Regions from separate parts of the Bacillus sp. TCT6 genome, predicted to be linked through region 1. Evidence: riboswitches for the same ligand, from Rfam matches in the RefSeq annotation. Region 1 holds a riboswitch; the other holds the start of a gene.
What was found. Region 1 has a riboswitch for S-adenosylmethionine ahead of AC0ONG_RS29795 (peptide ABC transporter substrate-binding protein). Riboswitches for the same ligand answer to the same signal wherever they lie in the genome.

Region 1 (4,169 bases):
ATTATCTCAAACTGGAATCGTTATCTCAACATTCGGTGCAATTGTCTTCTTAGGTGAAAAGAAAACAAAACGTCAATTGATCTTTATTGCACTAGGCAGTGTTTTAATTATCGGCGGTGCTGTATTACTTGGTATGACAAAAGCATAATCTTATATTCTATTAGTAAACCCCTGAAGCATATATGCTTCAGGGGTTTTTCAATTCTAATTATTTTCTAGATATAATTATTTGTATGTTCTTGCCCCTTATAATTGCTCTTCCACTCTAGCAAACCAGCTACACATATAAAGAGATTAATAATAGCTAATATTAGCATGACGTAGAAACCAGTATAAGTAATAGCCCTTTCCTTTACCATGAATTTCCGCCTTCTCATTATCCATTCCATCTACGGTAAGTCTTTTCTTTTTACAAAATTCTCTTAAAGATGATATCGTTTTTATAACATATCTCTACTAGAAAGGAATAAAGGATATGCTAACTAAACATCGAATTTTATTTATTGGTGCCGGTCGTATGGCCGAAGCTATATTTTCCGGATTACTTAAAACAAGCAAAGAGTACATCGAAGAAATTATCATCTCTAACCGAAGCAACGCAGAAAAACTAAAACAGTTACAACATCGATATAATGTGTCTACTGCAACAGATTGGAAGCAGCATGTTACATCTGTCGATACGGTTGTTTTAGCAATGCCACCTTCTGCTCATGAAGAGTTATTAGCTGAGCTATCTCCGTTAATATCAAATCAACTTGTCGTAACAGTAGCAGCTGGCATTGGACCATCTTATTTAGAAGCTAGACTCCCAAAAGGCACGCCTGTTGCTTGGATTATGCCTAATACAGCTGCTGAAATTGGAAAGTCTATCTCCTTATATACAATGGGACAATCAGTAACCGAGATGCATCAAGAAACCCTGCAACTGCTTTTAAGAGGTATTGGTACTTCGCAACTTTGTACTGAGGAAGAAGTTCATCAGCTTACTGCAGTTACTGGAAGTGCACCAGCCTTCCTTTATTACTTTGCTGAAAGCTTAATTGAAGCAACAAAAAGTTATGGAGTCGATGAAGAAACCGCAAAACATCTTGTCATTCAAATGATTTCTGGCTCTGCTTCTATGCTCGAACAAACGCAAGATCCAGCTAACCTCCGCGAACAAGTAACAACGCCAGGTGGTTCCACAGCTGAGGGTCTCAAAACTTTATACGAATATAATTTTTCAGAGGCAATTCAAAAAGCAGTAGAAGCAACAAACAAAAAAGCTAGGGGGAAATAATATGACTTTAACAAGTTTAAAGGACTATACAACATTACATAACGGTGTAAAAATGCCTTGGTTTGGTTTAGGTGTTTTTAAAGTAGAAGATGGTTCAGAAGTAATTGATTCTGTAAAAGCAGCAATTAAAAATGGCTACCGCAGCATCGATACTGCAGCAATCTATCAAAATGAAGAAGGCGTTGGACAAGCGATTCGTGAATCCGGTGTTTCACGTGAAGAATTATTTATTACCTCAAAAGTATGGAATAGCGATCAAGGATATGAAACAACACTTCAAGCATTTGAAACTACATTAGAGAAATTAGGTCTAGAATATTTAGATTTATATTTAGTACATTGGCCTGTAAAAGGGAAATATAACGAATCATGGAAAGCATTAGAAAAGCTTTATAAAGATGGCCGTGTTCGCGCTATCGGTGTGAGTAATTTCCACATTCACCACTTACAAGACGTATTTGAAATTGCTGAAATTAAGCCAATGGTCAACCAAGTGGAATACCACCCACGTTTAGCACAAGAAGAGTTACACGCTTTCTGTAAAGAACATAATATCCAGCTTGAAGCTTGGTCACCATTAATGCAAGGACAACTACTAGATAATCCAACGTTACAAGAAATTGCGACAAAATATAATAAATCAACTGCGCAAATTATTTTACGCTGGGATTTACAAAACGAAGTTGTAACAATCCCTAAATCAATTAAAGAACATCGCATTATTGAAAATGCAAACATCTTCGACTTTGAATTAAGTGCTGATGATATGAAAGCAATTCAAGCTTTAAATGAAGATCGTCGCGTTGGTCCAGATCCAGATAACTTTAACTTCTAAGCGAAAAACCACTGCCATATGCAGTGGTTTTTTCATTTAATATAACTGAAAATTTAAACTATACTCCATTTGGTTGACACTTCATTGTTCAAGGTGTAAGATTTTGAATTATCAAAGAAACACAAAAATTAATAAAATTTATTCGTTTACTCATTGTATCAAGAGAGGTGGAGGGACTGGCCCTTTGAAACCTCGGCAGCAGGTTCATTTTGAATACTGTGCCACTTCCTGCAAGCTTTATGCTTGAAAGATAGAATGAGGGACTTCGTTTATATACGGGTGCATAACTTGTACGTAAAAATCCCTCTTTCTCAATATGAAAAGAGGGATTTTTTATTTTTCATTTCCCTCATCGTCATCCAAACTTAATTATTTAGGAGGAAAATCAAATGAAAAAGAAGTTTGTACCCGGTATTGCATCAGTTGTAGGAGTAAGTATTTTATTAACTGGTTGCGGTAGTTATAAAAACGAAGCAAGCGGAGCAAATGCAAAAGACGAGGCACCTAGCAAACAGGTTTTAAATTTATCTTCACCTACTGAAATACGAACAATGGATACGGCCCGTGCTACAGATACTGATTCTGGTCAAGTAATGAGAAACGTATTTGAAGGTTTGTATAATCTTGGTGAAGGTAACAAACCTTTCCCTGGCGTTGCAAAATCTCATGAAGTAAGTGGCGATAAAACAAAATACACATTCCACCTGCGAGATTCAAAATGGTCAAACGGCACTCCTGTTACAGCGAAAGATTTTGTGTTCGCTTGGCAGAGAGCCGTAGATCCAGCAACAGCCTCTGAATATGCATTTCTATTCTTTGATATTAAAAATGCAACAAAAATTAACAACAAAGAACTTCCAGCCGACCAACTTGGTGTAAAAGCAGTTGATGACCATACGTTTGAGGTAGAATTGGAGCGTCCTGTTCCGTATTTTATTAGCTTAACAGCGTTCCCAACATTTCTACCAATTAACGAGGAATTCTTTAAAGCACAAGGTGATAAGTACGCTTTAGAAGATCATACAATCTTGTACAATGGAGCTTTTACACTAAGCGATTGGAAGCACGAACAAAGCTTTAAATTCAAGAAAAACCCTACCTATTGGGATAAAGATACTGTCAAACTAGAAGAAATCAATTTTAACGTCGTAAAAGAAAAATCAACAGAAGTAAATTTATTCGAGTCAAAACAATTAGATCGTATAAAACTAACATCTGACTTTGTCGATAAATATAAAAAGGATGCTAACTTTAAAGAACGTCCAAACGTAGGCGTACAATTTTTACGTATGAATCAACAAAACAAAGTGCTTCAAAATGTTTCTGCACGCCAAGCAATTGATCAAACAATTGATAGAAAATCCTTTGTAAATACGTTATTAAATGATGGATCTACACCAACATTTGGTCTCGTTCCAAAAAACTTTGCAAAAGGACCTGAAGGAAAAGACTTCCATACTGCAAACGGCGATTTAACAAAAGTTGATACAAAATCTGCACAAAAGTTATGGAAAAAAGCTAAACAAGAGCTTGGTTCTGAAAAGATAACATTAGAATTATTAACGAGTGATGCTGACCTTGATAAGAAAACTGGTGAATTCTTAAAAGGGCAACTAGAAAAGAATTTAGATGGATTAACAGTAAATATAAAACCGCAACCGCGTAAGCAACAAGTTTCGCTTTTATTAAAAGGTGACTACGAAATCGGAATTGACGGCTGGAGCCCTGACTTTGCAGATCCAATTACATTCCTTGAGCTATTTACAACGAATAACCCTTATAACTTAGATCATTACTCTAATAAGGAATTCGATGAAACAATAGCAAAAGTGAAAACGACTTTAGCTGGTGATGAAAAAGCTCGCTGGGAAGCATTACTAGCATCCGAGAAAATATTATTTAAAGACTCTGTTATCGCTCCTCTTTACCAAAAAGGCGAATCTTATTTAGAACGTTCTTATGTGAAAGGAATTGTGCAAGTAGACTTTGCGGGTCAATTAAATTTCAAGTGGGCAAAAATTGAAAAATAAAGTAAAACCGTAATAAGTGAGGGTT
Region 2 (4,169 bases), on a different contig from region 1:
TGGTTTTCGATAATAGGAATGTGAATTGTTGCACCTTCTTCCCAAATATCGAGAGCTTTAATAATTTCTTGATTTTGAAGGGTGACTGCATCATTATATAAATTTGTGATGACATTGTTATCAGTTGTATGAACATGAAGTACGCACCCGGCATTTGTATTGTTATAAATATGTGTATGCAATACTGTTTCTGCTGACGGGCGTAATTCAGTCTCTAATACGGGACCCCCTAAATGATCTACTAATAGAAAATCATCTGGAGTAGTTTTTGTTTTATCTTTACCACTTGCTGTAATAAGAAAAGTAAGGGGCTCATGACTAACCTTTATAGAAATATTACCACTCGTTGCCGGAAACCAATTTCGTGTTGTTAATTCTTTTTTTATCTCGCTTAAGTCATACCATTGACGAAAAAGTTGTTTCATAATTTCACCTCCAACAAATGTTTTAATTCATTTTGAATATCATGGAATGTTTCAAACGGTGTATAAGCAATATAATTCTCTTCACACTTTGTAATAAGGAAGTCACGAGCAAATACTTTATCTGCTTGTTTCGCAGCTTGTAAATCAGTAATTGAATCTCCAATCACAATATGGAAGTCATTCGTATCACTCAATTTACGGATGAGTGATGATTTACATAATCCGCAATGATTTTGACAATGATGATCACAAGGATGAGGCCAATTCACCGTAATGTATTCATTTGAAAAATCTGTTTCATTACAGTAAATTTGCTCTTTTGGAATGAGTCCTTGTAAGAGTGGATAGACGAAGAAATCCATTCCACCTGATATAACGTAAAAAGAAATGTTATTTTCATTTATAAATTGTATAAATTCATGAAAACCATTACGAATTTCAGCAGTTTCTATTAAAAATTGAATAATTTCATCGTGCAGATGAGTAGGTATTAATTGAAATAATTGAGAAACACCTTCTTGAATAGATAGCTCTTGTGATAAAATTCTATTCTTTACTTCTTCAGCTTCTGGTGGTGCGAATTTTTCCATAATGGACATAATGTTATCATTATTTGTAATCGTGCCATCGAAATCACAAAATACTTGAATACTCATAATTTCACCTCATGAGAGGGATTTCCCCATATTTGTAGTGCACTATGCAAATTTATGTCATCTACTTCATGGAGTGGTTTATTTTGCAAAGTAGCATCAATTGCAGTACGGAAAGCTTTACCACCGCCTTGCGCTCCATTTGGATGTCCATGTATCCCGCCGCCAGCATTAATAACAACATCTTTACCGAAATCTCGTACAATAAAGGGAACGAAACCAGGGTGAATACCAGCAGACGGAACAGAAAAGCTCTTCTTGAAAAATGCATCGTCTTCAGTTAAATATTTTGAGATAGCAAGAGCTTCCTCTTTTTCTAGCGCAACACTTCCGTATGGAGATGGGAATAATGAAAAGTCAGCCCCAGCATAGCGTAGTAGCTTTCCGAGTAATAATGGAGATGAAATTCCATATAACCTAGATGCTGAATAAGCACCACTTACAGCAGGGTGTGCCATAATAGGAACTGGGATTTCATCATCTTCTGCAAGTGATTGTAGTACATCTAGTCCGTAAGCAAATACGTTAAATAATAGAATATCAGCTCCAGCTTGCACTGCACGTTTCGCATTTTCTTTTAAATCAAAAGTTCGTCCTGTTAAATTTACGGCATATAACGTTTTATGTCCGTATGTTTCATATACGGATTGTAAAACTTCTTTTCCAGATACAATGCGTTTCGTAAGTGGTGTTAATGCATTTTCAAATAATATTTCATCATCTTTTACTATATCTACACCACCAATTGCTTGATCGCGTAATTGCGTTTTTAAATACCCAATATTTCGTCCAATCATTCCTTTAAAAATACTCATTAAAAGGGGACGATCATGCACTTGTAAAAGATTTCGAATACCATCTATACCGAACTTAGGACCAGGAAAATGCTTTTTTAACTCATCTGAAAAAGTTAAGTCAATTAATTTTACTTCGCCATCAAGGGATAGCTTTCCAAATGTAGTCGTTAAAATTGCTGGTAAATCTGGACTGAAGTTTAATAACGGATATTCGATTTTAATAATTCCGCGTTTTACTTTTTTACGTAAATACGAATTTGTATGTTCATTTTCAGCTAATTCCTCAATATGAATGACGTTGCCTTTATGTTGCTTTAATTGTTCTTGCAATAATTGTGGCAAATGAGTCCAAGAGCCAATTGTTAAACCAAGTGCAATTTGCTCAGCCTTTTTTTCTAAGTTATGTGAATCATCATGGATTAAATACGTCGCTATAATTCCGCTCATTGTTATAACCTCCTAGTTAAATAAAAAAACCTCTCAGCTAAGGAGAGGTTTTTTTACAACCAGCTCCTTATCTGTCAGCGTAATGCTGCGAGAATTAGCACCGTGTCTACAATTGTAGATCGGTTGCCGGGTTTCGTCGGGCTCGTCCCTCCACCTGCTCTTGATAAGAAGTATTTAGAAATGTTTAAATTTTTAAGATAACTGAATTTTGTCAGATATTTTTCATGTTGTCAATTACTTTTTGAAAAAATTTAATTTATCAATTCGATTAATGGCTTCCCGTAATCTATCTTCTGTATGCAAGAGACCCACACGGATATACCCTTCGCCATGTTCACCAAATCCAACACCAGGAGCAACTGCAACATGTGCTTTTTCTAGTAAAATATCAGCAAATTGCTCAGAGGTATATCCTTTTGGAACAGGAAGCCATGCAAAGAATGACCCTGTTGGAATGTTTACATTCCAACCAATTGATTGACAAGCCGAAATAAGAGCGTTTCGTCGAGATTCGTAACTATTTACAAGGTCTATTACGCAAGACTGTGAACTTAATAGTGCTTCGCGGGCAGCATCTTGAACTGCACCAAAAATACTAACATACATATGATCTTGTAATAAGTTAATGGTTTCAATGACACTTTCATTCCCTACTGCAAAAGCAATACGCCATCCAGCCATATTGAAAGTTTTCGATAGAGTGTAAATTTCAATACCTGTATTTTTAGCACCGTCTGCTTGCAAGAAACTAACAGGTTTTTGACCATCGAATCCAATCGCACCGTAAGCAAAATCATGAACCACTAATATATTATGTTTATTAGCAAAATGAATAGTTGCATCAAAAAAATCTTTTGATGCAGTAGCACCTGTAGGATTATTTGGATAGTTTAAAAACATTAATTTTGCACGCTCGGCAATAGAGTTATTAATTTTTGTGTAATCTGGTAAAAAGTTATTTTCTGCAATAAGCGGCATTGTTTCAAATTGTGCTTTTGCTAAAGCAACTCCTGATAAATAATCTGGATAGCCTGGATCTGGAACGAGAATCGAATCACCAGGGTTTGTAAAACAAACTGGTAATTCTACTAATCCAGCCTTTCCACCAAACAATATAGCAACTTCAGTTTTCGGATTTATTATTACATCATATTCACGTTGATAGAATGTTGCCACGGCTTCTTTTAAACTTTCATGTCCGCGAAATGGCGGATATTTATGATGAATGGTCTTTTCTGCAGCATCTTGTAAAGCTTTTACGATATGCTGCGGTGTTGGTTGATCTGGATTACCTTGACCTAGATTAATAACATCGTGACCAGCTGCAACGAATTTGTTAACTTTTGCAACAAGTGAAGCGAAAAATTGTGTTGGCAATGATGTTACTATCTCAGAAGGTTGAAATAATTTCATACTTTCCACCTCTTTTGAAAGTTGTTACAATTCTAGTGACAAATGATATAATCTTTCCAGTATTTTGTAAAGAGAAAAATAAGAATGGGGCTGAAAAAATGAAAGTCGCATGTATTCAAATGGATATTGTTTTTGGGGATGTAGAAAAAAATATTGAGAATGCTAAAAATAAAATAAGCGAAGCGATGAAGGAGAGACCGGATGTTATTGTCTTACCAGAATTATGGACAACAGGATATGATTTAGCAAGACTTTCTGAAATTGCAGATAGGGATGGATTGGAAACGAAAGAAAAGTTGAAAGAATGGTCGAAACAATATGGTGTACATATTGTTGGTGGTTCCATAGCGAAGCAAACAGAGCAAGGTGTTACAAATACAATGTATGTGGTAAACAAGGAAGGAGAACTAGTCAATGAATATAGTAAAGTGCAT

Region 2: linked by a shared signal. The riboswitch ahead of mtnW (2,3-diketo-5-methylthiopentyl-1-phosphate enolase) and the one ahead of AC0ONG_RS29795 (peptide ABC transporter substrate-binding protein) in region 1 are both predicted to bind S-adenosylmethionine.

What each region holds. Positions count from the first base shown of each region.
Region 1 is NZ_JBVYHX010000004.1:34,209-38,377, reverse strand. It holds gene AC0ONG_RS29810 (GRP family sugar transporter) at 1-148, shown strand, start outside; gene proC (pyrroline-5-carboxylate reductase) at 476-1,279, shown strand; gene AC0ONG_RS29800 (aldo/keto reductase) at 1,281-2,114, shown strand; SAM riboswitch class I at 2,267-2,371, shown strand; gene AC0ONG_RS29795 (peptide ABC transporter substrate-binding protein) at 2,504-4,144, shown strand.
Region 2 is NZ_JBVYHX010000001.1:3,730,892-3,735,060, reverse strand. It holds gene AC0ONG_RS18900 (methylthioribulose 1-phosphate dehydratase) at 1-425, opposite strand, end outside; gene mtnX (2-hydroxy-3-keto-5-methylthiopentenyl-1-phosphate phosphatase) at 422-1,081, opposite strand; gene mtnW (2,3-diketo-5-methylthiopentyl-1-phosphate enolase) at 1,078-2,322, opposite strand; SAM riboswitch class I at 2,387-2,492, opposite strand; gene AC0ONG_RS18885 (pyridoxal phosphate-dependent aminotransferase) at 2,557-3,735, opposite strand; gene AC0ONG_RS18880 (carbon-nitrogen family hydrolase) at 3,750-4,169, shown strand, end outside.